DNA from 2 places in the Roseburia sp. AM16-25 genome. Region 2 is predicted to be linked to the other one. Evidence: a T-box and tRNA genes for the amino acid it is inferred to sense, from the RefSeq annotation. Region 2 holds a T-box; the other holds one or more tRNA genes.
The links. A T-box is a leader RNA that pairs with one kind of tRNA and senses whether it is charged. The one in region 2 lies ahead of tyrS (tyrosine--tRNA ligase), so its partner is inferred to be a tRNA-Tyr.

Region 1: it encodes a tRNA-Tyr, which carries the amino acid that the T-box ahead of tyrS (tyrosine--tRNA ligase) is inferred to sense. The anticodon was not compared.

Annotation. Positions count from the first base shown of each region.
Region 1 is NZ_QUCW01000003.1:146,051-161,318, reverse strand. Features, by position in the region: gene DW183_RS08130 (AAA family ATPase) at 1-252, opposite strand, end outside; gene DW183_RS08125 (metallophosphoesterase family protein) at 249-1,340, opposite strand; gene DW183_RS08120 (translation factor GTPase family protein) at 1,423-4,125, opposite strand; gene DW183_RS08115 (M15 family metallopeptidase) at 4,129-5,001, opposite strand; tRNA gene DW183_RS08110 (tRNA-Leu) at 5,088-5,171, opposite strand; tRNA gene DW183_RS08105 (tRNA-Tyr) at 5,346-5,427, opposite strand; gene DW183_RS08100 (methylated-DNA--[protein]-cysteine S-methyltransferase) at 5,499-6,137, opposite strand; gene DW183_RS08095 (glycoside hydrolase family 13 protein) at 6,160-8,196, opposite strand; gene ftsH (ATP-dependent zinc metalloprotease FtsH) at 8,530-10,389, opposite strand; gene hpt (hypoxanthine phosphoribosyltransferase) at 10,402-10,923, opposite strand; gene tilS (tRNA lysidine(34) synthetase TilS) at 10,916-12,343, opposite strand; gene DW183_RS08075 (SpoIIE family protein phosphatase) at 12,347-14,188, opposite strand; gene DW183_RS08070 (septum formation initiator family protein) at 14,291-14,593, opposite strand; gene yabQ (spore cortex biosynthesis protein YabQ) at 14,590-15,015, opposite strand; gene yabP (sporulation protein YabP) at 15,015-15,268, opposite strand, start outside.
Region 2 is NZ_QUCW01000006.1:2,588-17,855, reverse strand. Features, by position in the region: gene DW183_RS11715 (GGDEF domain-containing protein) at 1-361, opposite strand, end outside; gene DW183_RS11710 (M23 family metallopeptidase) at 429-1,166, opposite strand; gene rsmA (16S rRNA (adenine(1518)-N(6)/adenine(1519)-N(6))-dimethyltransferase RsmA) at 1,216-2,085, opposite strand; gene DW183_RS11700 (TatD family hydrolase) at 2,101-2,889, opposite strand; gene metG (methionine--tRNA ligase) at 2,981-4,948, opposite strand; gene DW183_RS11690 (zinc ribbon domain-containing protein) at 4,964-5,428, opposite strand; gene deoB (phosphopentomutase) at 5,516-6,706, opposite strand; gene udp (uridine phosphorylase) at 6,752-7,543, opposite strand; gene DW183_RS11675 (cytidine deaminase) at 7,604-8,050, opposite strand; gene DW183_RS11670 (calcium/sodium antiporter) at 8,159-9,136, opposite strand; gene DW183_RS11665 (manganese efflux pump MntP) at 9,170-9,742, opposite strand; gene DW183_RS11660 (phosphatase PAP2 family protein) at 10,056-10,634, opposite strand; gene tyrS (tyrosine--tRNA ligase) at 10,659-11,879, opposite strand; T-box leader at 11,995-12,263, opposite strand; gene DW183_RS11650 (AraC family transcriptional regulator) at 12,559-13,632, shown strand; gene DW183_RS11645 (MFS transporter) at 13,699-15,219, opposite strand.

The DNA of each region.
Region 1 (15,268 bases), on a different contig from region 2:
CTTGCCTTCTGCCTCAAAGATCAGATAACCGCCACAGACACCGCCATCCCAAGGCATATAATGCTTGCGCTCGGTCAGCATCTTGGTGCGTGCCGAATAGTCCATGCCGTAGAACATGGCTTTCAAAAACACACTAAAGGTCGTCTTTCCCCAGCCATTTTCCTGACACAGGGCATTCATGCCGTCAGAAAAATCGTAAGACCATTCTTTGATTGTCCCAAATCCGGTAATATAACAGGAAATTAACTTCATACTTCTATGTCCTCGCCCATAATTGCTTTCATGCCCAACTCAATAATGGCTGCTCTCTCATCTTCCGACATATGCTGTCTTTCCATCAGACGGACAAACTCTCCTTTGAGAGACTTGTCATTACGGAAACTTTCATAATCGATCTGTACCGATGTGCGATCATAGACCTTGATAAAAAAGAAGTCCTGATCCAGACTGCGGCGCAGGCGCTCGCAATCAATATCGGTATCTATATTTGTCTCACCGGTCACGATGATCTTGATCAGATCCTCCGATGAGATATCTTTCACACATTCCTTGGCAGCACGGATGATCGCCGCCATATCCATCGTCGGATCGACCTCTACTTTGACTTCATGCAGCATCCTTTTTGCGATTGGCACAAATTCCGTATGGATCTTGCCCTCGGTGATATCCAAAAGGACAAAGCCCTTCTCTCCGCACTCATCAAAGCCACGCCCTTCCAGACAACCACTGTAACAATAAACGCCGCGGTCATCCAGCCTTTCCTTTTTGTAGGAATGGATATGTCCCAAAGCAAGATAATCGATATACTTGCCCCGCAGCATAGATAGGTTTACGACCTCTGTCCGGTCATTGCCCTGATAGTCCGATTCCTGCCCATGCAAAGCGACAATATTGACACGGTTCTGATCCAGCACCAGATTCATGCCCAAGGTCTGACTGTTTTCCTTGACCAGTTCCATGCCGGTAATGACCACATCCCCATAATCATAGGATGTCCATTCGTCCGTACCAAAGAGTTTTAAGTTGGTGATATCCTCCTGCTCGGATAATTCCTCCACAAAATCCAATTGATCGTGGTTGCCCCTGATATAGCAAAAATCGATCTGCGGATGCCCCTTGATCTGCTCGATCACACGGGTCTTTGCCGTCTTTCGTACATTGGGCTTATCAAACAGATCTCCGGCGATCAGGATCACACGCACGTTCTGCTCTGCTGCATACGCCACCATACGCTCAAAAGTATCCAGCAATTCATCCCGTCGCATGCCGGCGGCTTCCCGATCCAGATTGCTTTCCATCTTGGAATCCAGATGCAGATCTGCACAATGAATTATTTTCATATTGCTACCTCATTTATAAACGTCTCATACCATGTAGATTAGTATACCACATACTCCTATGGCTTGTCTGTCAAAAATTGTCTCATTCCAGCGGTTTGAATGCTTCCATAGCCTCCCGATTGACGCGTTCTACTTCCTTTTCCAGATCCCTTGCCGAAAATCGCCTTGCCCCTTCGCCAATGACGATCATCTGCTCTCGACGATCCGATGTTGCCACCGTCACCTCGTATTTATCCGCCATATCATGGGTCGTGCGCTCAATATAGGCATCTGCCGTCTCCGCCTCCCTGGTGTAGACTACATGGATATTATGATAATCCACCACTTCTTCCACATGACCACGCACCCGATAGGCATCGAAAACAACGATCACTTCCTGTCCCACATGCCCCTGATAATTGCACATGATATCCAGCAGTCTGCCTCTGGCTCCGTCAATGCTGGTCTTGGCGATCTCATCTAACTCTTTCCATGCAAAAATGACATTATATCCATCGACCAGAAGATATTTCTTTCTGATCGCAACCTTCTTGTCCCTGGCGTGTGCCTTTTGATAGGCTTCGCGTGCTTCCTGCATCCGGTCTTTTTTGTCTGCATCGATCACACGCTTCTCTGCGCCCGGCAATCGCCGCTTGATCTCCCCAAATTCACGGACAAAGATCTCTTCCAAATCCGACTCCAGTCCGCCGTAACCGTCATAGCCCTGGGGCTGTCCCTGCCGCATGGCTTCCGCCCTCGCCTTGGCTGCCGCAATGACCTGATCCATGCTCGCTTCCTGCTTTTTCTCATACAGATAGGACGCCATCGGCATATGCATCTTGTCCTCGACCTCATACCAAGGCACCAGATAGCCTGCCCCGTGACCACAAAATACCGAATCACAGGTATTGCGCAGATCCTTATCCGGGTCATAGGCAATCTCTGCTACCACCTCATCCTGATTGTGGCACGGAAAATAGCCTTCCGAAGCAAGTGTCATCTGCCCTAGACCACCGGTTACCTGCGCCAGCACTGCACCGTAGTCCCGCATGAGGGCTACCGGCGCGATTCCCTGCAAGACGGCTGTCTCATTTTCTAAGATTGGTGCGTCGAACTTGCCATACATCCTGCTCATATCCGTCATAACACGTCCCAGCGCCTGCTGCGGCATCTCGATCCGCACCCGGTAATATGGCTCTAAGAGCACGCTCTGCGCCTTGCGCAGTCCCTGTCGAACTGCCCGATAGGTTGCCTGTCTAAAATCTCCGCCCTCCGTGTGTTTTTTGTGTGCCTTGCCACTCACAACAGTCAGGCGCACATCTGTAAGAGGAGATCCGGTCAAAACGCCCCGGTGTGTTCGCTCCGCAAGGTGTGTATAGATCAGGCGCTGCCAGTTCAGATCCAGGACATCCGGTGGGCAGTCCATGGCGTATTCCATGCCGCTTCCCTGCGGCAGTTCCTCGATCAGTATATGCGCCTCCGCATAATGACGCAGGGGTTCAAAATGCCCCACACCCTCTACCGCACCGCGTATCGTCTCCTTATAACGCACTTTTCCTGCACCAAAGGTAACCAGAATACCGTATCTCTTTTTCAACTGCTGCTGCAGGACTTCCGTCTGAACCGGTCCCATAAGATGCACATGCACCTGTCTTGCCCTCTCCTGCCAGGTCACACGAAGGGTCGGATCTTCCTCCTCCAACTGCCGCATATAAGATAGCAGGACATGAGGCGCACAACCTTCCGGCGGAATCACTTCATAGGAAAGTACCGGTTCTATGATCGCATGTTCTTCCCGCGCGCAGTCACCCAGTGTCATACCTGCATAAGACCGGATCAAGCCTAAAATAACGCAAACCTCGCCTGCCTCCACCCGATCTACACACTCGTAACGTTCCCCGGAATACAGGCGGATCTGGTTTACCTTTTCCAAACAGTTCTCCTCTGCTCCTTCTTCCTCGGTATCTCCGTCTGTCCCCGCAAAAGGAATGGTATATGACAGGTTATCTTTGATCTGCATTGCCCCGCCCAGTATCTTGAGATAAGTCAGACGGTTGCCCTTTTCGTCCCGTCCAATCTTAAAGCATCTGGCAGCAAAATCCTGCCCCCAGGACGGCTGACGCATATAGTCCTGCATGAGGCGCAAAAGTTCCTTTACTCCCTGCACTTTGAGGGCAGACCCAAATAAAACCGGAAAGATCTGTCTTTTTGCGATCGCCTCCACCAGGAGTTTCTGATCCAGGTCACCGGTATTTAAAAAAGCATCCAAGAGCGGTTCACTGCACAGGGCGATATGTTCCTTGTCTCGATCGCTCATAGGCGCATTCCCATAAAAAGCCCCAAAGTCCATGCAGGCATCCGCTAATTTTTCCTGCAAATGAGAAAGTAATTCTTCCTTGCCTCTGTGACTCACATCCATTTTATTGATAAAAAGGATGCATGGAACATTATAATTTTGCAAAAGTTTCCACAGGGTACGCGTATGTCCCTGCACACCATCAATCCCACTGATCACGAGAATGGCATAGTCCAGTACCGACAGGGTACGCTCCATCTCCGCTGTAAAATCCGCATGTCCCGGTGTGTCTAAAAGTACATATTCCGCATCTCCATACGCAAAGCGTGCCATTTTTGAAAAAATGGTGATTCCACGCGCTTTCTCCATGGCATCGGTATCCAGATGGGCATCCCCATGATCTACCCGTCCCATGCTACGGATCGCCCCCGTCTCATACAAAAGGGCTTCCGATAAGGTTGTCTTTCCGGCATCCACATGTGCCAGAATACCTATGGTCAATCGTTTCATTCGCTACATTTCCTTTTCAAAATGTTGATAATCTTTTGTTCCCTTCCAATCGCCGCCCCAGGTAAAACCATGCCTTGTAAAAATCTGATAGCAGATATCCTCATGCGTGATCATGTGCGGACGAAGATTGCTTCGATCCTTATAAAGATCATACTGCAAGTAAGGGCTGGCTCCCGCCGCCGTCACATCATTTGCAGGCACATAAGGATTTTCCAGAGGGTTGATATCGATCGCCATGCCATATGCATGCTCAGATGTGACATTTGTCCCTGCGATCTTACGATAATGAAAAGCGGAGGTATTATCCTGATTGATAGAGTCGATATCAGCCTGCTCGGCATCACGCGTCGTATCGTCTCCGTAAAACCGATCGATCCGATACATGGAATGGATCTCATATCCCTCCTGAAAAAGTTCTAAAAAGATCTGTCGGCAATCCTCTGCGACCTTTGTATTCACAACGATCTCTCCCACCTGTATCTCATGCTCATAATTATAATGTAAGACCTTAAGGCAAGACAGGTCGTCGTAAGAAATATCCGGGTTATCTATATAAGATTTTCCCTTCATATCTTCTTTTTGTTCCTCAGTAAGCTGACTTGAAGTAAAATATTTGTCCGGATCATTCAGATCAAGGCTTGCCGCATCTAGAATCTGCCCTGCTTTCAGATCCTCGATGCTCTCTAAGATGGTCGTCTCCTGCCCCGCTCCGGGCGTTTCACTCTGACTTGCCGGTGCTTTTTCTTCCGACCTTTGCACCATTCCGTGCAGATATACGATGCCCAAAATCAGTACCGCCAGCATGACGATAAGGCTTCCGTAGCGTATCCGATGGGAAGTTTTTTCTTTCCGATTGTCTGCGCCTTTTTCTGCCATGCGCCGATCCCTCCTATTGCTATAAATTGCCTATTATACAAAAGAGGACCTCTTTCTATTCAGAAAGAAGTCCTCCTTACAGAAACTGCCGCAGACCGGAATCGAACCGGTACGATGTCACCACCACAGGATTTTAAGTCCTGCGCGTCTGCCAGTTCCGCCACTGCGGCCTGTTAGAGCACTTAGATGACAACAAGTGAAACGCCGTTGGCATCTTACGTGCGATACGTACTTGACCCTTAGTGAGAACGAACGCAAGTGAAGTCCGAACTTAGTAGTCAAGTGTTGTTACGAGCACTTAGATGGTAACGAGTCGTCAGACGAAGTTAGCATCTTACGTGCAATGGGTGGTGGTGGATTCGAACCACCGAAGCAAGATGCAGCAGATTTACAGTCTGTCCCCTTTGGCCACTCGGGAAACCACCCATTTCAAAACAAATTCATGTCCTGACAAAATAAGATTATAGCACAGGCTTTTTACGCACGCAAGAATTTTTTTATTCGTCTTGTGGGTCTTTCATCCCATATTTTTCCAGATCGACTCTGCCATTTTCTACCACAATACCATCCGCCCGAAGTCTCCTTGCCTGCTCCTCTGGTCCATCAAAAGCAAATGCACCGGAGAGTTGTCCTTTGGCATTGACAACACGAAAACAGGGAATATGGTCCGGATCCGGGTTCTTGTGCAGGGCATTTCCGACCGCCCGGCACATTTTCTCATTGCCAGCCATCTTTGCCACCTGTGCATAAGTTGCCACATGCCCCTTTGGGATCCGCTTGACGGCTTCATATATACGCTTGGTCGGACTGTCCGTCACCAGATCATAACTTTCAGCGATCATTCGCTTGATATCGTCATCTGGTATGGTTCCATCCAGCCGTATGGTATTCCAGTGCTCTTTATTCTGATGATAGCCGGGCAGGACAGCCTCGTAAGCATCCCGCCAGAAATCCCGCCACTGGGGATCCACCTTGACATTCAAATGGATGAGTCCATCCATTTCATAAGTCCATAGAAACGCCTTTTTACTGCCCTGCACCCGCACCAACTGCCAATTCGTATCATGGAAGGGTGCTTCCTGATAAGTTCCCGGAAATGACAGCCCATAGACTAAGGCTTCTTCTCTTGTCCTCACTTCGCCACCTGCACTTTCTTCTCTATACTTCCTGCTTAAAGACCATACCGCTGTTTGCCGTTAGACTAACATGCATCATACCGTCCTTGACGGCATACTTGGTTGGCATGATCGAATATCCTTTTTCGTTGGTGAGCATCGCCTGTACCATAAAACCATCTGCCACCTCAGCCAGATAGACCGGTACATCTGCCTCTAGGGTCTCCGCGCCTACATTGACAGCCACCACATAGCGTTCCTGCTCGTTAAAACGTCCATAGGAGATAAAGTTCTTCATCCGCTTTAGGAATTTAAAGGAGCCGCGCCGCAAGGCACTGCTGCACTTATGCACCATGATCATATCCCGATGATAATCAACCAGAGGATAATCAGCGTTCCCCCACGGATAGGTACGACGGTTATCCGGGTCGGTAAAGCCACACACGCCTGCCTCGTCCCCATAGTATAAGGTCGGTGCTCCAGGCCAGGTCATCTGCATCAGGACTGCCACCTTATAAAGCGGTATATTGATATCCTCGGATGCTGCCGCCACCCCCAGCGCAGAGGCTCTGCCCACCTTATGATTGGTTCTGGTCAAAAAGCGAGAATGGTCGTGATTTGACAACTGGTTCATGGCTGTATAAAGAGAGGAACCTGTAAATTTGGTCATATAATAACGCATGGCATTTTCAAACCGCTCACTGTCGCCCTGTGCTCCCGGCTCATAGGCATCACTGTGTTTCTCCATTCCAGTCACAAAATAAGAGATCGGCTCCATAAAAGCATCATAATTCATGACCGTATCCCAGGCATCGCCCTGTAACCATGAAGACGCATCCCCATAATGCTCTGCCAAAATGATGGCATCCGGGTTTGCACTCTTGACTGCTTTACGGAAATCACGCCAGAACTGATGGTTGAATTCTGGGCTGTGCCCCAGATCTGCTGCAACATCAAGTCGCCAGCCATCTGCATTGTAAGGTGGAGATACCCATTTTTTCCCGATCTCCAAGATATAGCGGTAGAGATCCTCCGAGCCCTCGTAATTGAGTTTCGGCAGTGTATCATGCCCCCACCAGCCTTCGTAAGTACCATTATCCGGCCACTGGTTTTCATCATAAAAATGAAAATAATCGTGATATGGGCTGTCTGCTGCTTCATAGGCTCCCGGTGCATAGCCCTTGTCAGGACGATAGATCTTTTCCCGGTTGAGCCATTTGTTAAAAGATCCGCAGTGATTAAAGACACCATCCAGGATCACACGGATGCCTCTGGCATGTGCCTCTGCGATAAAATCCGCAAAGAACTGATTGGATGCCTCCAGATTTTCCTTTGCCGTCACACGATTGATAAAACGACTTGCCCCGGCATTGTCCCTTGCACCTTCCGGCAGGGTCTGCCCTTGGTCTAAGACAATCTTGCCATAATGGGGATCGATATGGTCATAATCTGCAATATCATATTTGTGGTTGGAAGGAGAGACAAACAACGGGTTGAAGTAGATAACCTCTACTCCCAGACTTTTCAGATAGTATAATTTCTGCCGCACCCCTTCCAGATCTCCGCCATAGAACTCAGCCACACCAAAATCGGCATTTGGCAGCTGGTTCCAATCCTTGATCTGTCGGCTCATAGTCTTAATGTAATGGTACTCATTGTCCAGCACATCATTGGTCGGATCTCCGTTGGCAAAACGGTCCACCAGGATCTGATACATGATAGCGCCCTTTGCCCAATCCGGCGTCGCAAAGCCCGGCAGGATGCGAAAGGCATACTCCGGTCGGATCTCCTGACTCACGCCGTATTTATCAAAATAGCATTGCTCCTGCTCATTCTCCCGAATTGAAAAACAATAGGAAAATGACTGGTCTCCCAACTGCACCTGTGTCTCATAGTAATCAAAACGCTCGCCTGCCTGTGCCGGGCGCATCAGGTAATGCGTATCCTGCGCCAGCAGATAGATCTCCCTTGCATGCCCATGTGCGACACGCAGACGAATGGTGACCCGGTCGCCCGGATTTGCCTCCATAGGGATCACATACTGTCCTGTCTCATCGCTGTAAATTGCTTCTGTATTCATACTCTTATCCTCTTATCTCGCATGTTATCTTCTTTTATCATACTCAGTTTATCTTGTCTTTTCTAGGGATTTTTTTAGATTTTTCTCAAATACAGAAAAAATAAAATAGAAAGTAAAAAAGACAGCTATCGAACGCTGTCTTTTTAGGAGAAGGTATTTTTACTATGGGGTTAGCAAAAATATTTATATAATGTATTGGGGGGTTTTTACGATTGTTATTATATAATGCGTCCACCCATAAGTGTTCACAAAGTTACTAATTTTGCATAGATGTTTTTGTGCAACATGTACAAAAATGTCTTTCAAATAACAATCATAAGCCCTTTTCCCAACTTAAATTCCTTCCACAACCACGCCTTCTTCTTCCGGCTGCGGGATCGGATCACCGCCAAAGAGAGCCTCAAACTCTGCACGTCCGATCTTTTCTTTTTCCAGAAGGAGTTCTGCACACTTGTGTAAAACATCCTCATGCTCTTTGATCAGTTCAGTTGCCTTGGCATAACATTCCTGAATGATGCGCTTGACTTCGCCATCAATGGTCGATGCAACCTGCTCACCATAGCCTCTGGTATGTGCCAAGTCCCTGCCGATAAAAACTTCATCCTCATCATTATCGTAGTTGATCGGTCCGACTTCTGCGGAGAAACCATACTTGGTGACCATATCCTTGGCTGTCTGGGTCGCCTTCTTGATATCCGAAGATGCCCCTGTCGTGATGTCGTCAAAAATGATCTCCTCCGCCACACGACCGCCCAGAGAAACGATGATATCCTGTAACATCTTACCCTTGGTGTTGAACATTTCATCCTTTTCCGGCAGCGGCATAGTATAACCCGCTGCTCCCTGTCCGGTCGGAATGATGGATACCGAATAGACCGGTCCGACATCCGGGAGGACATGGAAGAGAATGGCATGTCCAGCCTCGTGGTATGCCGTGATCTTCTTCTCTTTTTCGGAAATGATACGGCTCTTTTTCTCCGTACCCAGACCTACTTTGACAAAAGATCTCTTGATATCATTCTGGCAGATATAAACTCTGCCCTCTTTTGCCGCTAAGATTGCCGCCTCATTTAAGAGATTTTCCAGATCGGCTCCGGTAAAGCCTGCGGTCGTCTGTGCGATCTGCTTGAGATCCACATCATCCCCCAAAGGCTTATTCTTGGCATGCACATGCAGGATCTCCTCACGTCCGCCAACATCCGGTCGTCCAACAAAGACTTTGCGGTCAAATCGTCCCGGACGCATGATCGCCGGATCCAGAATATCAACACGGTTGGTCGCTGCCATCACGATAATACCCTCGTTGACACCAAAACCATCCATCTCGACCAGCATCTGGTTCAAGGTCTGCTCACGCTCGTCATGTCCGCCGCCCATACCGGTTCCGCGTCGTCTTGCCACGGCATCGATCTCGTCGATAAAGACGATACAAGGCGCATTCTTCTTTGCCTCTGCAAAAAGGTCACGCACACGGGATGCACCGACACCTACAAACATTTCAACAAAATCAGATCCCGAAATACTGAAAAACGGCACGCCTGCCTCTCCGGCAACTGCCTTGGCAAGCAAAGTCTTACCGGTTCCCGGAGGTCCGACTAAGATCAGTCCCTTAGGAATACGGGCACCCACCTTGGTGTATTTTGCCGGATCTTTCAGAAAATCTACAATCTCTTCTAACTCTTCTTTTTCTTCTCTCAGACCTGCTACCTGTGCAAAACGCACCGGCATCTTGTCCTGCGTTGTCATCGTAGCACGGCTCTTGCCAAAATTCATCATCTTGGTATTGGCTCCGCCACCCACCTGTGCCTGTGCATTCATCATCATCATAAAGAGGATGAATACGACCGCAACAACGATCAGCATTGGGAGCAGGCTCTCCATGAAGCCGCTGTTGGGAACATCATTTAAACTGTAGTCAACGCCTGCCTCATCCAGGGTATCCTGCAACTCGCCTACATCAGACACATAGACGGTAAATTTCCCACCGGCAGTCGTTGTGATCGTCACCGATCCGGTCGGCACCTGTTCATTCTGGTGAATGACTGCGGATGCCACTTCGCCCTTTGCCAATGCCTTGTCAAACTGGCTGGAAGTATAAGTTGCCGTCTGTGGATTGGAAATGGAATACCAGATAAATACCACGATCAGGATCAGCACAACATATAAGCCCAGACCCACTCTATTCTTTTTCAATGATTGCCTCCTTTATAACTCTACAACCCCGATATATGGCAGATTACGATACTTCTGGTCATAATCCAGACCATAGCCTACAACAAACTCATCCGGAATCGTGAATCCGACATAATCAACGTCCACATCTACCTCACGGCGATCCGGCTTATCTAACATGGTGCACAGACGAACGCTCTTGGCATTGCGCTCCTTAAATACATCCTGTAAAAAGTGCAGAGTGTTGCCGCTGTCGATGATATCCTCCACGATCAGGACATTGCGTCCATCTACCGGAATCTCGACATCATTCTTGATCTTGACCTCACCGGTAGATACGGTACCGGAACCATAACTGGAAGTTGTCATAAAATCGATCGTTACCGGAACGGTGATCCTTTTTGCCAGTTCGCAGGCAAAGAAAGATGCGCCGCGCAGAATACAGATCACATATACGCTCTCTCCTTCATAGTCTTTGCTGATCTGTGCTCCTAACTCTGCAATTCTTGCTGCCAGATCCGCCTCAGGGATCATCTCTCTGATTGTCTCACTCATTTTCATTTTCCTCCAAAATCTGTATTTTTAATATTCTTTTTGTATGATCGTCTACTTTATAATACGTACTGATCCGATAACCAACCGCCCAGATCACATGGTCGCCATCGCATAAAAGCGGAACCCGATCACGTTCCCACCTGGATACCTTTTCGTTGACAAAATAATCCTGTAATGACTTGCGACCACCAGACGCCGTCACGGTCAGATAGTCTCCCTTACGCCTATAGCGTAATTGAATAGCATTCTTTATCTTATCATAATCGAACCATTTCGTATAGAATTTTCTAGGAATTTCCATCTTGGGATCATAGGAAAAACTCGATACCTCTATATATTTTCCTGTCTCCGGCAAAGGGATACGGATTCCTTCTTGGATCTCCTCCGCCGAAAAAGTATGGCAAAGATCCTCTTTTTCAAGGCCACTGTCCCCATATCGCATTTCCAAGCCTTCGTATGTGCGGGCAACGCTCAAGCCATAAGGCAGTTCCACTCTGCGCCCCGTCTGCGCCGCAAAGAGTTGATCCAAGGCTTCCAAATGTGCCGTGCTGATGTCCCGCAGACCGGCTACATAAGCCGCCAGCCACAGGTATAGGACCTGACACCGCAAAAAGGAAGGCTGGTCTTTCAAAGGTTCTGCCAAGAGCAGATCTCCCTGCCTAGACTGGGCAAGCAGGTCTTTTGCCACCTGTCGGATATAATCTGCCACCTGCCCCAGATATAAGGCTTCCCTGCCCAGATGATCGCCTGCCTGAGCATTGATCTTTTGCAGTTCCGGCATGACCTGATGACGCAGGCGGTTCCTGTCATAATGGATATCCGTATTCGTGCTGTCCTGGCAGTAGGTCTGCCCCAGACCCGCCAGATAGGCTTCCACTTGTGCCCGGCTTGAGGATAGGAAAGGACGGATGATACGTCCCCTTTTGACCGGCATGCCCCGCATGCCCTCCAGTCCCGTACCCCGCACCAGATGAAAAAGCATGGTCTCTCCGTTGTCTCCGGCATGATGGGCTAAGGCAATGCGCACCGGGTGCCCCAGTTCTTTTTCCCAAGCCTCGGCTTCCTGCGTAAGAACCGCATAACGCGCCTCCCGCGCTGCTTCCTCCACAGCCGTCTGCGCTAAAACCGCATCCTGCAGGCGGTCTTTGACCGATATGGTCCGCTCCTCTATTCCCAGATCCCGGCACAGTTCTTCTACGAAATATTGATCCCGCAGGCTCTCCTGTCCCCGGATGCCATGTTCTACATGAATACAGCGCAGACAGATCCCCAGACGGTCACGCATCTGCCATAGAAAGCGTAAGAGCGCCACAGAATCTGCCCCACCCGACACGCCGACCAAGACACCGTCACCCGGATGTATGAGGTCTTCCTGCTCTATGAATCTGCAAACACTTTCTTCCCATTTTGCCTGCTGCATTTCTTACCTTTCCAACGCCTTCAAGACCAGCACGGTCATATCATCCGCCGCTGTCCCTCCGGTAAAGAGCAGGACACGCTCTATGATCTTTCGTGCAAATGTCACGGCATCTGTATCTGCCAGTTCTTCGATCAACTGACGCAGCATCTCTACCGCGTCCTCAACCTGCAAATATTCTAACACACCATCCGTAACGAGTACAAGATAGTCCCCTGCTTCCAGATAGGACCGAAAAGGCAGTGCCTCCAGGGAAGCACTGGCTCCCATAGGCAGGCTGTCCGCCTCGATCACTTCCGTCCGCCTTTTATGGCGCACAAAGGAGACATGTGCCCCCACCTTATAACAATCCACGATCCCGGTATATTCGTCCACCAGACAGGCATCCAGCGTCGAAAATCGTTCTGCCTCCGCGCCAAAGATCATTGCCGCATTCATCAGGCGCAATGCCATATCTATGGTAAAACCGGCTTCGGCAAACTGCAAAAAAAGGCTGACGACCGTATCACTCTCCTCGTGTGCCTGTCTTCCGCTGCCCATCCCATCGGATAGTGCCATAACAAAGACTCCCTGCTCCAAGCGTCTGGTGCCGAAACTGTCCCCGGAGATCGTCTGCCCCCGCTGTAACATCTTGGCAACGCCATAGGTGCACTCCAGTTTCGGTCTTGTCACAAAGACATAGTCTGCCCGCTCGCGCCCCACAATACTGCGGTTCTGTTCAACCATCATAAGAGTTTGTCCGGTACAGGTCTCTATGATCGCCAGCACCTCCTTGCTGGTCATGCAGACACCGGCGCGCGCCGCCAGTTCCATAAGGATCCGACAGGTTCCGTTTTTCCGCCGGTAAAAATGCAGACTCCATACCCTAAGCCCGACCTCGCGCAAATGGAAACGGATCTTTGCCAAAAGCCAGCGTTCTTTGTCATCGCAAAGCCTGTCCGCCTCCATACAGTCTTCCATCACATATGCCATGGCATCGATCTGTCCGGCGATCATTTCCCTATGCTCACACAGGCGGCGATACCATGCCAGATTTAACTCGGTACGCTCAAAGATTCCCAGTGCTTCCCGGATCAAAAGTTCCGCCCGCTCGCACTGCCGCCCGATCTTCTCCTGTAAGACCGGATCGATCTTTTGTCCTTTTTCTGCCTGGGCAAACAACTGCTCCATGGCAAGTGACATGGCACTCCCCTGTGCCAGACATGTCTCGTAGCGTCCACAATCTCCGCAGATCCGTCCCCGCAACTCCTGCTGCATGGCGACAAATCCCATGCCTGCTTCCCCTTCTTTCGGTCTTACCAGCGCCTCCATGCTCTGTGCCAGCCCACTCATGGCTCTGGAATATTCTCTTGCCTGGAGGGGAAGGACACGGGTACCGGTCTTTTTTTGCATACTGTGCCAGACCTCCTCCAAAAGATCCATCCCCCGACAGGTAAAATAGGCTCCACCAGCCACCAAAAGCCCCTCCAGCACTGGCAGGATCCCATAGGGAAAGGTCATGGTCTGTGTCGCCGTCATCACGCGTCCGCCATAGGTGATCGCCACCAGGATCATGCCCAAAAGGCTTGTCTGCCCCATGCGACGCACCAATATATGCATATGCCAGAAGATCGCAAGTACCACCATCCAGACTAAAAATGTCACGCCGTAGCGAAAGAGGGCTGCGATCGGCAAAAAGAGTACCATCCACAAATAGGAAAACGGCACACACAATCGCCTGTTCTCCTCGTTCAGATAACACGCCCCAAATATGACTGCCACAAAAGGATAGCATCCCAGCATCTTAATATGGCAGGCCAACAGCCCCAGAAGCAGATAAATCAAAGTTCTTGCAATCTTGTCTTTCATAATGTGCCTCCTATTTCACTTGCAGAGGCTATTATAAAAGGACTTCCCTGCATTATTTGTCAAAGGAAGTCCTGCTTATCTTTTTTCTATCATCTTTATGTTCTATTTTTCGCGAAAAATCGTCTCATTATCATAAACCAAGCCCAATTTATCCTTGGCAACTTTTTCTTTGTATTCATCCGACTGGATATACTGTTCCTGTTCCTCCAGTTCCTTTTGCTTGTCCTCTTGCTCGCTCAGTTCATTCTGCTTGGTCTGCTCCGTCTGCACCAAGGCCTCATTCTTCTGGTATAGGCGCACCATCTGCACGGAGAGCACCAGCACTAAGAATATACCAATGCAGAGAAAAGAGATCCTTCCTGCGCTATTTTTATTTTTCTTTTTCTTTCTCGGTCTTCTACTCATATATCGTCCCTTTTTTCTTTTTGTTCTGTCCATTTTGCCAGAAAGGCAAACAGACGATCACAGCCTTTCCCCATATAGCGGTAAAGGCTTGAAAAAAATTTACAGATGACAGCAAGTGGGACATACAATATCCGTCTTACCAACTTACTACCTATAGCATAATACAAAATCATCCCGGCTGCACCTATAAATAATTGACAAAAACGTAAAATTCCCTCCGTTTCTGCATTTTGTACCTGCCAAATAACAAGACCTGCAACGATCCAATAGAAAAAATCGCCCAGAGCCGCCCCCTCTTTGGTAATTTTGCTGATGCGTCGCAGGGTGCGGATCAGATCGTATCCCAATCCCAGACTTATGCCCAGAAGAAACATGACCCAGAGGATATGTCCCTGTTCCGTCACAAAAGAATACAAATGCATTATTTAAACATCCGTCCTAAAAAACTCTCGCCCATCGCCTTAGCGGAGACAACTTCGGAATAGAGCAAGGCGTCTACCCTGCCTTCTACTTCCAGATCGCCTTTTTCCACAGACAGGCGGTTGATATGGAGATCATTGCCCTTGATGGTAAGCATCCCCTCCGAGGTTTCCAATAAGATCTCCCGCAGATCAAAGGAGATCACATCTAAAATCCCGGTAAGGCTGATCCCTTTCCGGTTCGTCATCAATAATT
Region 2 (15,268 bases):
GATTCGGCAGTCCGTATTTTTCACAATAGGAAAGTGCCTTCAAGTAATAATCCATGGCATAGGGCGCGTTGCCGCGATTTAGGGACATGATGCCCAGCATATTGTTTGCCATCACGACATATCCCCACTCCCCGATCTTTTCCATGGAAGGAATACACGCGATCATCTGAACATAAAAGTTTCTGGTGTCATTCATTAAATAATAGGTCTCGCCCCTGGAAAAGCAGGCAAAACCTATCAATGCATCGTCGTGTATCTTACGTCCGTATTCTTCAATCTTATCGCAGTTCTCCATAAGACGCTTAGAGTCTCTGCCCCGGTCAGACTGAATTTCTTTTATCCAATTTTGAACCTCTTGCATATAAAGACTGATATTCATACGCCCATTATAAACCTGTCATTTTGAAAAATCTATTACCGAATTTTTCTTATTGTTGCAAAAAATCCTGCGGATTTACTGGGTTTCCATCCTTTCGCAACTCAAAATACAGGTTTGCTCCTTCTGCTGAATAATATTTTGATGGCTGGCTGATATATCCTATGCACTGGCCTGCTGCAACATACTCGCCTGTTGCAACCGGAATCTCCTTCAACTGACCATAGACAGCCTCGTAACCATCTCCCAAGTCCATTGTTACTGTCGTTCCCGTTTTTGCATCATTTAAAATGGATGTTATCTTTCCCGCACAGGCGCTGACGACTTCGTCATTGACCTCTGCTCCGATGATCAGTGCCGGGTTGCACTGGTATTGCTGTAATGTCTTAAAATACACCGTCTGCTCCATGCTGTAGTCGATCAGCACCTTGCCATCAACCGGCCAGGTCAATTCGTCCGGGAAATGTAAGGTGATCGCGGATGTCTCTGCCACCTGCTCGATCACGCTCTGCTCGGCTGTCTGCTGGGAGTCCCTCTCTGCAAGGCTTGCCTCGTAACGCTCCTTTTGCAGGGCTTCCATATCTACAGTCGAGGTCTTTGGCTCTACCGTGCCAGATACCGACTGGCTTTCTTCCTCTGCAAGACTTTCCTGCTTTGCCTCCTGCCGCTGCATGACATTCTTCTGATAAAAATACATCAGCGTGAATCCAACCGTGGCAATAATCAGCATAATTCCCGCTATCTGATAGGATAAACGATGATTTTTTATATATTCACTCTGTCTCTTCATTCCACTACCTCCTACTCATAGGATGGCTGAAATGAAAGATTTTATACGATCAATGTACTTTCTTTTTTAAGGCTTCGCTCAGACGCGCAAATTCTTCCAGGGAAAGGGTTTCACCACGCACAGAAGCCGGATAGCCCAGTTCCTCGATAGTCGCGATAATGTCTTCCTTGGCGACCGGAATGGTCGGTGCATTGTTGAGTCCGTTTGCCAGTGTCTTCCGTCTCTGGTTGAAAGATGCGCGGATCACACGGAACAAAAATCCTTCATCCGTGATCTCAACCGGCGGCTTTTCGTGACAGGTCAGGCGGATCACAGAACTTGCGACCTTTGGCTGTGGTACAAAACAGGTCGGTGGCACGACACAGACGACCTCCGGCTTTGCAAAATACTGTACTGCCAAAGAAAGCGCACCGTAATCCTTGGTGCCAGGTCCTACCTGCATGCGATCGGCAACTTCCTTTTGTACCATAATGGTAATGGATGCCAGCGGCACATGGCTCTCAAACAAGCCCATAATGATCGGCGTCGTAATGTAATATGGCAGATTTGCCACGACCTTGATCGGCTTTCCGCTATTTTTTTCTCCGGCAAGGGATGCAATATCCACTTTGAGGATGTCCTCATTTAAAACCGTCACATTGTCGTATTCCTTTAAGGTATCGTCCAAGACCGGCAAAAGATTGGTATCGATCTCGACTGCTACGACCTCTCTGGCGGCTTCGCACAGATACTGGGTCATAGTACCGATACCCGGTCCGATCTCTAAGACAAAATCATCCTTTGTGATCTCGGCCGCATCGATGATCTTTTCCAGAATATGCGTATCGATCAAAAAGTTCTGCCCATATTTTTTTTGAAAATGGAATCCGTGTTTTTCTAAGACTGCCATCGTATAGGCTGGATTTCCTAAATATGCCATAGTAACTCCTAATTTCTATTGTAATAGACCATACATGTTTCTTGCATTGATCTCTGTCTGCTTTTCTACTTCTTCCGGCAAAATGCCGCGGATGGCTGCAATCTTATCGATCACATAGCGAATCTGCGATGAATCATTGCGCTTGCCACGGTTTGGCTCCGGGCAAAGATAAGGACTGTCTGTTTCCACCAGAATACGCTCAAGCGGAATCTCCTTTGCCGTCTCAACCAATTTTTTGGCATTTTTAAAGGTAACTACACCGCCGATCCCGATATAGTAGCCCATGGCAATGTATTCCTTTGCCATTTCCGGCGAATAGGAATAACAATGAATGACACCCGGGTGCTTGATATCCGGGTGGGCTTTTCCGAATTCCCGCAAAATCTCCATGGTATCTTCCGCTGCATCTCTGGAATGTATGATAAAAGGTTTTTCTAACTCTACTGCCAGATCCAACTGCTGACGGAACCAGTATTTTTGTGTATCTTTGCAGGCATGTCCCTCCTTGCGGAAATAATCAAGCCCGATCTCTCCGATGGCAAGAACCCTTGGATCCTGCGCCATCTGCCGGAGGCGGTCAATACAAGCCGCATCCATAGACTCCACCTCGTCCGGGTGCACGCCAACGGCTGCGTAAATATAATCATAAGACTGTGCTAATGCGACGCTGGATGCAGAAGATTTCATATCTGCTCCCACATTGACAACGATACCTACATTTTTGGATGGGAGAACTCTCAATAAATCCTCCCGATCCACATCAAATTGTCTGTCATCATAATGTGCATGACTTTCAAATATCATCTTTTTCTCTCTTCATTTAAAGTAATCTTATAGACACTTGCAGGGTCAGACCAATCCGACCTGACCCTGAAGTTATGATTATAGTGTTTGATTAACAGATCTCTGCGCCTGCCGGCATGTCTTTTTCCGGTGTCATGAGTGACAGATTGCCCTCTGCGTCCTCTGCACAAAGCAACATTCCCTCGGAAAGTACACCTGCCAACTTGGCTGGCTTTAAGTTCACGAGAACCATGACCTTCTTTCCGACCATCTCCTCGGCACTGTAGTATTTCTTGATGCCGGACACGATCTGCTTGGTCTGACTGCCAATGCGAACCTGTGAGCAAAGCAACTTCTTAGACTTTGGCACTTCCTCACACTTGATGATCTCGCCTACCTGAAACTGCATCTTGGTAAAATCGTCAAAACCGATCTCATCCTTTGGCTCAATATCAATCACATCTGCATCTTCTTCCGGCTCCTCCTGCGGTGCTGCAACCGGCGGATGGAGTTCAGCAACCTTTGTCATGACCTCGCCCAGATCCAATCTTGCAAAAAGGATCTCCGGTGCATCTGTCACCTTGGTTCCGCTGACATAGTGACCAAAGGTGGAAAGGTCCTCGTATGGGACTTCTTTTGCATTTAACTGTGTCAGGATACGGTCGGTTGTCTCCGGCATGAAACTCTTAAGCAGGGTAGCACCGATGGAAATACTCTCTACCAAATTGTAAAGAACGGTTGCCAGACGATCCTGCTTGGTCTCATCCTTGGCAAGTGCCCATGGCATTGTCTCATCAATATACTTGTTGCAGCGCTTGAAGAGTGCGAAAACTTCTGTGATGGCATCTGCCACACGAAGATCTTCCATCTTGGCTTCCACGCGGGAAACGGTAGAAGTAACAACTGCCTTGAGTTCATCATCTACCGGCTCATTTACACCTTTGTCACAAACAAGACCGTCAAAATATTTATTGCTCATGGAAATGGTACGGTTTACCAGGTTTCCAAGTGTATTTGCAAGGTCAGAGTTCATACGCTCAACCAGAAGTTCCCATGAGATAATACCGTCATTGTCATATGGCATCTCATGCAGGACAAAGTAACGTACGGCATCCACGCCAAAGAAGTCTACAAGTTCATCGGCATAAAGCACATTTCCTTTGGACTTGCTCATCTTGCCATCGCTCTGGATCAGCCACGGATGACCAAATACCTGCTTTGGAAGCGGCAGGTCAAGTGCCATCAAAAAGATCGGCCAATAAATGGTATGGAAACGGATGATATCTTTACCGATCAGATGCAGGTCTGCCGGCCAGTTCTTTTTGAAAAGGTCAGAAGAATTGCCGTCGCAGTCATAACCGATACCGGTGATATAGTTGGTAAGGGCATCTAACCATACATAGGTGACATGCTTTGGATCAAAATCTACCGGAATACCCCAACTAAAGGATGTACGGGATACGCAAAGATCCTGCAGTCCCGGCAAGAGGAAGTTGTTCATCATCTCATTCTTGCGGGATACCGGCTGAATAAACTCCGGATGTGTATTGATATGCTCGATCAGACGATCGGCATACTTGCTCATCTTGAAGAAATAGGCTTCTTCCTTTGCCGGCTGTACCGGTCTGCCACAGTCCGGACAGCAGCCATTCTCATCCAACTGCGATTCTGTCCAGAAAGACTCACATGGGGTACAATACAAGCCTTCATAGGCACCCTTGTAAATATCGCCCTGATCGTATAACTTTTTGAAGATCTTCTTTACCTGCTTCTCGTGATCCTCATCCGTAGTACGGATGAACTTGTCATAAGAAGTATTCATCAGATCCCAGATACGCTTGATCTCTGTAGATACATTGTCTACAAATTCCTTTGGTGTGATACCGGCTTCCTTTGCCTTTAACTCGATCTTCTGTCCGTGTTCATCTGATCCTGTCTGGAAAAATACATCATATCCTTCCTGTCTTTTAAAACGAGCAATACTGTCCGCCAGGATGATCTCATAGGTATTGCCGATATGCGGCTTGCCTGAGGTATATGCAATGGCGGTAGTAATGTAATACTTTCCTTTGTTTGACATTTTAACTTCTAACTCCTACTCTTCATCTTCTTCAACGACTTCGCCGGAAACAGTCTCTACGGCCTCCTCAGCGGCTTCGTCTGTCTTTTCTTCGGTTACGACCTCATCTTCATCCTCGAAAATGTCATCGTCCATCTTTGCACCACACTTGCTACAGAAAGCAGCGCTACCACTTACAACGGCGCCACACTTCGGGCATGCCTTACCGCCCTTGGTGTATGCGATCTGCTCCTTGATCTCCTCGATCCGCTTCTGTGCTGCTACTACTTCCTCAAAAAGTGAGGTATATGCCTCTGGTGCGGCATCTTTATTCTCCTGATAGAAGATCTTACCGATCTCCTGATACTGCTTGTTCAAAAAATCTTCCTTTGAACGCATCTCATACTGTAACTTTGCAACATCCGTCATGCCCTTTGCCTTTTCGCCGACTTCCTGTGTTGCACTTACGATAGAATCACCTAATTTGCTGAAAAAATCCATTTGTTTTTCCTCCTTTAGATAAATTTGTCAAAGTCATACTGATATATTCTGTCATTATAACATTATTATGGCGCGCTTTTCAACGTATTATCGCAGACTGTCAAGAATTGAGTGCCCGATCGTATGCTCTGGCATTGCAAGGGAAAAATTGTCTGCGATCGTCGCGCCGATCACCGCAAAGGTATCTTCTTCCGGTAAAGGTCCGCTGCCTTTGTGTTTCTTGGAATACGCAAGAAACGGCACCTTTTCTCTGGTATGATCCGTCCCGGTATAGGTCGGATCATTTCCGTGGTCTGCCGTGATGATCAAAAGATCGTCCTCCCGGAGTACCGGGAGCAGTTGACCCAACTTGACATCAAACCGCTCGATCTCCTGCCCATAACCGATCGGATTGCGCCTGTGCCCCCAAAGAGCATCAAAATCCACCAGATTGACAAAGCATAGCCCGCAAAAATCACGCTTTGCGATCTCGATGGTCTGCTCCATACCATGCACACTGCTCTTGGACCGGTTACTTTCCGTAATACCCTGACCGACAAAAATATCATTGATCTTGCCAACGGAGATCACATCAAATCCCGCGTCTTTTAGACTGTTCAAAACGGTCTTTCCTGTAGGTTCCAAGGCATAATCATGCCGGTTGCTGGTACGGACAAATTGACCCTTTTTCTTTCCAACATAAGGTCTTGCGATCACACGTCCAACCCGCCACTCGTCTTTCATGGTAAGTTCTCTTGCAATCTCGCAGTAGTGGTAGAGATTTTCCAGTCCCATGGTCTCCTCATTGCCACAGATCTGCAATACGGAATCCGCAGATGTGTATACGATCAGGTGGCCTTTTTCGATCTCTTCCTCACCCAGTTCGTCCAGAATTTCCGTACCACTTGCCGCCTTGTTGCCAATGATATGGCGACCGGTACGCTCCTCCAACTCCTTGATGAGTTCCGGCGGAAAACCATGTTCTGTAAAGGTAATGAAAGGTTTTGTCGTCTCAATCCCCATCATTTCCCAATGTCCGGTCATGGTGTCCTTGCCATTGCTTTTTTCACGCAGGGGCGCATAGTAAGCAAGAGGGCTTTCTACCGGATCTACTTTATCCATCGCTTTTAGATTTGCCATGCCAAACCGCCGGAGATTGGGTATGGTAAAGGAATCCATCTTCTCTGCAATGTGTCCTAAAGTATCCACACCAAAATCACCGAATTTGTCGGAATCCGGCATGGCGCCAATGCCAAGTGAATCCATAACAATGAGAAAAACACGTTTGTAACGATACATTACAATTCCTTCTTTCTTCCTGATCTACTCTAATATCTTTAGCATTTACAATACTTCTAATCCTGTCTTGTCATCCCGGATTAAGATTCGAAGGGCATCCACGGCTGTCTCAATCGCCAGTTCCGTATCATGTACCTGTGCATTGGAAAGTCCCAACTTGGCACGCTCCTGATTTGCCACAACCAAAAAGCAGGATCCCACGCGCACCCGCAGAAAACTGCCTGCAATAAAGAGTGCCGCAGATTCCATCTCGGATGCCAGACAGCCCATCCGAAGCCATGCCTGCCACTTATTCTCCAGTTCATAGGATACCGGCATGACCTCCGGCTCATGCTGTCCGAAGAAAGAATCTTTACACTGGACAACACCGGCGTGATATGTGATTTCTTTCTCTTTTGCTGCCTGTATCAAGGCCTGCATGACATCGACATCCGCTACTGCCGGATACTCGATCGGTGCATATTCCCGGCTAGTCCCTTCCATACGGACAGCACCGCTGGCGATCACTATGTCACCTCCACATACATCCTGCTGCATGCCACCGCAAGTACCCACACGGATAAAGGTATGCGCACCTGCCTTTGACAATTCCTCAAGGGCGATGGCTGCCGACGGTCCACCGATCCCGGTTGAAGTCACACTGACTTTTTCCCCATCCAGCATTCCTGTGTATGTAACAAATTCTCTACTATCTGCCACCAAATGCGCATCCGTAAAATGTTCAGCGATCTTGGCACAGCGCTTGGGATCTCCCGGCAGGATCACATATTTTCCAATGTCTTCCGGTCCGATTCCGGTATGATACTGTTTGCCAGACCCTTCTGTGTAATCAACCATACGTTACCTCCTTTTTAGGGACGTTCCTTTTGCCATATGGAGTGTCCCCTTTGGTTCATCTTATAAATTATCCGGTCCAAAACTTTCCGGTAAAAGTTGACCTAATGTCATCGTCCGGTAAGAGATCTCTCCCTCCGGCGTCTGCTTTCCCAGATAGATCAAAAATTCGTCCTTGCAAAATTCCCGCATGACCTGACGACAGACACCACACGGCGGACAGATCTGCGCACAAGTCATGTCTGCCCTGGCACCCACAATGGCAATGGCTGAAAATTCGTGCTCGCCCTGGCTGACTGCCTTAAAAAACGCTGTCCGCTCAGCACAATTTGTCGGTGTGTATGCCGCGTTTTCAATATTGCATCCTGTGTAGATCCTGCCAGTTTTTCCCAAAAGTGCTGCACCGACAGCAAAGTGGGAATAGGGCGTATATGCATTTTTTCTTGCCTCGATGGCTTGCTCTATCAAACTTATGATCTCTGTACTTTCCATGGTCTTATTATATCCCATAATAACTTATTTTTAAACAAGATATCCTCTTTTGCAATAAACATGATTATAATGATAGAAAGCAAAATAGCCGCCCACAGGCGGCTATTTTAATAGTTAAATAATATTTTATCTCAGGCAAATATAGACAAGATAAATAGCATACAGAACCAGCATGATGATGCCTTCCTTTTTGCCGATTTCCTTTTTGGTCATGCAAAATACCCATGTGATCAGTGAGAATACTAAAAGCACGATAATGTCGATCACGTTCTCCATAAGGAAAGTGATCGGGCTGATGGTTGCCGCAACACCCAGCACCATCAGAATATTGAAGACATTCGATCCAACGACATTACCAACTGCCATATCCAATTCATTCTTTCTGGCTGCCACAATGGATGTCACAAGTTCCGGTAAAGATGTTCCAACGGAACAGATGGTAAGCCCGACAAGCGTTGCACTGATACCAAAACTTGTAGCAATGGTAGAGGCAGAGTCTACAACCCAATCGCCGCCATATTTGATAGCAATAGCTCCACCTACGATATAGATAATGGATTTCCAGACGGGCTGTTCTTTCATTTCACTCATCTCTTCGTTCATCTCACGCTCTTTTTCAGAGATTTCTCCACGCTTTCTTGCATCCATTGCACTCTTGATCAAAACTACGATAAATCCTACAAAGATGACCAAGAAGACAATTCCATCGATACGCCCCAGTTCCATGCCAATGCATCCGCAAACAAGCAGTAGAATGGCACATAGCACAGAAAACGGATAGTCTCTTTTTAAGACATCCCGGCTTACCTGTAACTTTGAGATCACTGCACAGATACCAAGTACGACCATCAGATTAAAGATATTGGATCCGACAACATTGCTGACCGCAAGTGTATTCTGATTGTTCATGGATGCCGCAATACTTACAGATGTCTCCGGTAAACTGGTTCCCATTGCAACGATCGTCATACCGATGATGAGTGATGGAACCTTTAACATCTTTGCAACCGATGAAGCACCTTCAACAAAGAAATCTGCTCCCTTTACTAATAATACAAAACCAATGACCAGTACGACCACTGCCTTTAAAATTGTTACTGCCATTTCTTTCCCTCCTATAAATATACTGCCATTCTCTTATCCCAACAGATGCTCGGTCAAAATTTTTAATCCCAGTAATACTAAGATCAGACCACCTGCCAGTTCTGCTTTCGCCTTGTATTTGTTTCCAAAAATGTTACCAACAAAGACACCGATCGCAGATATGACCGCCGTTACCAGACCTATGATCGTAATGGCTTCCACAATATTGACTTCCAAAAATGAAAATGTAATGCCAACCGCCAGCGCATCGATACTGGTCGCGATCGCCAAAATGAACATTTCCTTGATATCAAGTGGCGGATCCATCTGATCAATCTCTACGACTTCATCCTTTTCCCTGATTGCCTCTGCCATCATCTTGCCGCCAATATAAGCAAGCAAAACAAATGCAATCCAATGATCGATCGCGCTGATCTTATCTGCGAACTGACTTCCCAAGAGCCATCCCAAAAATGGCATCAACGCCTGAAATCCGCCAAAGAAAAGCGCAATGACAAAACATTGCTTTTTGTTGACCTTGCGCATGGCAAGACCCTTGCAAATAGACACGGCAAATGCGTCCATAGCAAGTCCTACGCCCATCAACATGAGTTCAACAAGTCCCATATTACTCCCTTCTTCTAAAGTGTGTGGATTTTAACTTTTGTATGTGTGCTTGTCCATAAAAATAAAGATTATCTTATAGAATAAAAAAGAGACTCCATATGCATATGATCTGCTACTACAAAATGTAATAGTCACCATATACATATGAGTCTCACCATTTAAGATTTGCCAGGCTATTGCCGGGTCTGTTGACAAATCACACAATTCTTATGTGCTAGCTACTCCCTCATAGCCATTTCAATATATCGGAAATGTCAGAAAGTGTCAATGTAAAGCATGTCTCATCCATTGTACTTTTATAGATACAATCCTACTATGCAACCTTTGTTTTTTTCTCCTCCATCTTGCGATAGATAAAGCGTACAATGATACCCGCGAGAATTGCCTCAATAATACCTAGAATGGTTCCCGTCAGCACGTCTGTTGGAAAATGCACAAAGACATACATTCTGGAAATGGCGATCAGCGCCGCCAAAACCACTGCTGCAATTCCCTGCTTTCGATACCTTGCATACTGGACAATGGATACCGCAGATGCAAAAGAGGCAGAAGAATGCCCCGACGGGAAGGAATAATCCTTTGGATTTTTCACTAAGAGCGTTACTGAATCATCAATCCAGCAAGGTCTTGCCCGCATGACTGTATTTTTTAAAAATACATTGATCACCAGCAGTGAAAATAAGAGGGCAAGCGCAGATGTCCAAGCCACCTTCTTATCTTTGCAGAAAATCAGCATAGCGATCGTAAGCAGAATCCAAAAGATTCCGGCATTACCAAGTGATGTGATCGCCACCACGATCTTATCTAAGACCGGATTGTGCAGTCCCTGAAACCAATACAAAAGATCAAATTCCCAGTCAAAATAAAAAACATTTCCCATTGTTGCTATCATATGTATACCCCCAGAATAATTATTTTATGCCAACTCCACCTTGCAGAATTTCTTCTTGCCCTTTTTCAAGATAAATTCCTCTGCAAAGGCTTCTTTTTCATAAGTTGCATGTGAATCTGTTACTTTTTCGCCATTGACAGAAACACCGCCCTGCTCTACCGCACGTCTTGCTTCATTACGGCTTGTGGCAAGATTTGCACTGATCAGAAGTTGTAAGATGTCAACACTGCCATCCTTAAAGATATCCTCTGTGATGGTCTCCGTCGGCATATTTGCAGCACTTCCGGTAGAAAAGAGTGCCTTAGAAGCCTCTTTTGCCTTTACGGCTTCCTCCTCGCCATGCACCAATTTGGTAAGTTCATAGGCAAGGATATCCTTAGCTTCATTTAACTGGCTTCCTTCCCATTTATCCATCTCGTCGATCTGCTCAAGTGGCAGGAAAGTAAGCATACGCAGGCATTTTAAAACGTCCTGATCGGATACATTGCGCCAGTACTGGTAGAACTCAAACGGTGATGTCTTATTCGGGTCAAGCCAAACGGCACCTGACTGGGTCTTACCCATCTTTTTGCCTTCAGAATTAAGAAGAAGATTGATCGTCATCGCATAGGCATCTTTTCCAAGTTTACGACGGATGAGTTCTGTACCACCTAACATATTGCTCCACTGATCGTCTCCGCCAAACTGCATATTACATCCGTATTTCTGGAATAACATGTAAAAATCATAACTCTGCATGATCATGTAGTTAAACTCAAGAAAACTCAGTCCTCTCTCCATACGCTGCTTGTAGCACTCTGCGGTAAGCATACGATTGACGGAAAAATGTGGTCCGACATCACGCAGCAACTCAACGTAATTCAAGCCCATCAGCCAGTCTGCATTATTTACCAGAATTGCCTTGTCTTCTGAAAAATCGATAAAGCGGCTCATCTGCTTTTTGAAACAATCTACGTTATGTGCGATCGTTTCTGTTGTCATCATCTGACGCATATCGGTTCTTCCGGATGGATCACCGATCATGGCTGTTCCGCCACCGATCAATACAACCGGCTTATTTCCAGCCATCTGCAAGCGCTTCATCAGACAAAGTGCCATAAAATGCCCTACATGAAGACTGTCTGCGGTAGGGTCAAATCCAATATAGAATGTAGCCTTTCCGTTATTGATCAACTCCTTGATCTCTTCTTCGTCTGTTACTTGGGCGATCAGTCCCCTAGCAACCAATTCATCATAAATTGTCATTTTTTCCTCCATTTCCGCAACCTGACAAAAGTTGCTCTTATATTCTATGCGTGGAAGATCTGTTACAGAGCGTTATTTATAGGAATAAAAAAACGCCCTCTATCTTCTTCCAAAGATAAAGGACGAGTAAACTCGTGGTACCACCTTTATTCACAAATATCTCACGATACCTGCCTCATCAAGTCTCATAACAAATAATGTCATGTGAAACTCTTAGCACGATAACGTGTGCCAATCCGGCGCATCCTACTTTTGAACTATAGATCCAGGTTCAGACTGCTACTCAGGAAGGTATTCAAGATACCGTCTTCTGCGTCTCGCACCAACCGACGCTTCTCTGATTCCGATCTCTGTATCTCTACTCTTTTCCATCAACGTATTTATCAATCTTCCTCATTATACAGGCGCAGGTTTTCATTTGTCAACAAGTAAAAAACGGCATGCGCAATCCAAGGACTGCACATACCGCTTTTACAAGAAGGGTTTTATCTAAAATTTACGGAAATTGCCTTGATCCGGTTGTTATCGGTAGAATTTGTTTTTGTTTTTCCCATTGTTGTTTTACCCCTTTCAACACAACTTGTATTGGATATTTCTATCATATATAATTATATGTGATAGAAACATATCAGTTTTAACTGTGATTTTATTATTTTTTTACATATTCGAGGTAATATTTATGTTTTTTATGACAGGTCATCCACAAAGTGATATCAGTGAAGCACAAAGTGATTTTATTATTCAGCATGATTCATCAAATACAGGACGATTTGTTTTAAACCATCCTTACCGTCTCATGTTGATCTCCATTCAGCCGGACAACCCGGAGCATTATCAGAAATTGACCATAATCTCGCCTAAAGAGACTTTCTTCTTTGAACTATCCATGAAGGAACTTAAGCAGGTACCAGATGGAAGAAATCTTCATAAACATGACTTTTATGAGATCATGATCGTATTGGATGGGGAGGTATATCAGAATATCGAAAACGAAAGACATCTCTATACCAAAGGAAGCTGCTGTATCCTCAATAAAAATGTGCGGCATACTGAGGAATATCGCGATTACTATCGCGTTGCATTTGTCCAGATCTCATCGAATTTCCTGAAACACCTATATGAATGCATGACCCTGCATATCTTTGGCAGACATAAGACAAAGGACTCCAAATTCTTACAGTTTCTGGATAACAATATCAACGAACGACAAGCGGCAAATAAGAATTATCTGGATCTGATTCCCAAAAAAGAGCATACATTTTTGGTAAAGCATGTGCACAGCATCTTAGATCAGATCGTACATATCACGGTCGATCCTACGCCGGATGCCAATATTCGGGTACAAGGTCTCTTTTTAGACCTGCTCTATAATCTCTCCCGCCCGGATTATTACAACTCAGTTCCTATCCGCATCGGAACAGACACGGAAAACCGCCTTTTCCAGCAGATCACCAAACTTTTAGAGGCAAACCACGGACATATCTCCAGAAAAGAATTGTCTGATGCACTCAGTTATTCCGGCACCTATCTCAATGCCATCTGTAAAAAATACTCGGGACTTTCCCTTTTTGATTATGGCATGCATTTTTGTATGAAGGAAGCCAGCATACGTCTTCTGGATACTGACCAGACTATTGCTGATATTTCCAGAGACTTGGGTTTTACCAACCAAACACATTTTTATAAAGTCTTTAAAGAAAAATATAAAATGACACCTATGCAATACCGCAAACAGAACCAGACAAAGGAATAAAAACAGTCATAGGAAAAGGAGCCGAGACTTTCGTCCCGACTCCTGTTATTTTATGACTTATGTATTTTATGCTTCTGCATTTTCGTTAGTTTCTGCTTTTGCCTTCATCTCTGCTACTTTCTTCTGAACTTCAACCATTTCTTCTTTGTTCAGTTTGTAGAATCTCATAGCAACAATGTTGCACAACCATCCAAGAATTGGAAGACCGAACATCAAGAACATTGTCATCCAGAATACACCCTTTGTTGCAGGATCGCCCATCTGAGGAACGGTATCCTTATATCCGATCAATGTAATACAGAATGCTGCGATGGTAGATGCAAGTGATGTAATTAACTTATCGATGAAGTTGTATACACCGGAAATAACGGCTGGTAAATAATTACCTGTTCTTGCATATTCGTAATCAACGATATCAGCCCTCATAGCTGTACCGGTTGTGGTAAGAACCATCTTTGTACCGGTTGTTGCCAACTGCAATAATGCATAAATGATCATTGGTACACCGAAGACACCGATGGACTTCATACCGGTTGGTCCTAAGATCGCACAGAATACAACTGTAACCACTGCTACTGCAATAGAAAGCCATGACCAAACGGTTGTTGCCTTCTTTGCACCCATCTTAGCAACGAATACACCACCACCAAAGGCAAATACAATACCTACGATCATAGTAAAGTTACCGATCATAGTTGCTGCTGCATAGGATCCGATCAAGATACCGGACGCCATGGTTGTAATGATAGACTGTGATCCGACCTGCTGAGCCAACTTATCAGAAATACCGGTAAGCATATACATCTGGCAAGGCTTGTTGTCTTTTAAGATAGCAACCATGTCCTTAAACTTAACGGTCTGGTTCTTCTGACCATCTTTTCCGATAACTTCAAATGTCTTAGCATTATCAGACTTGCGTACAGCAAAGCATGCAAGTAACATGAAGATACCAGCTGTGATTACATACCAGTAGCAAGCTTCTTTCAGCATTGGTGCATTGTACTGATTGTCATATCTAGGTAAGATTGCAAAAGTAACAATGTTGTTAAAGATAAGTGGTACAAGGTAAGAATATAATGTTCCGAATACACCCATCATTGGACGCTGTGTAGGATCATTTGTAAGTACGATACCGATGGTACCACCTGCCATACCATTGATGGTATATCCGCAGATATATACAACATAAATAAGGATAAATACTACAATACCAGTTGTTCCTGTGTATTTACCGGATGCCCAGTCGTACATCATAAGTACAGCGAGCGCTGCCATCACCCATCCAACAACAAGGAAGATACGGATCTTTCCATGTTTTGGATTCATTTTTTCGAACAATGCTGCAAAAAGCGCATCTGTGAATCCATCAAAAAGTCTTGTTCCTGTAATAATGATACCTGCAACTGCCGGTACGATTGCGTATCCTGCATTTGCAATGTAAGATGCATACATCATCAGCAAATAAAAGCAGATACCACATCCGTTATTTGCGTTACCAAGTATCATTTCGAGCATGGATGCTTTACGATACTGAACGCCATCACGTGCGCTGGCATTAAAAATGCCGGCTTTTTTCTCGTTTGCCATAGTCAAACCCTCCATATTCTTTTCATTTATCACTTCTCAATACTGCGCT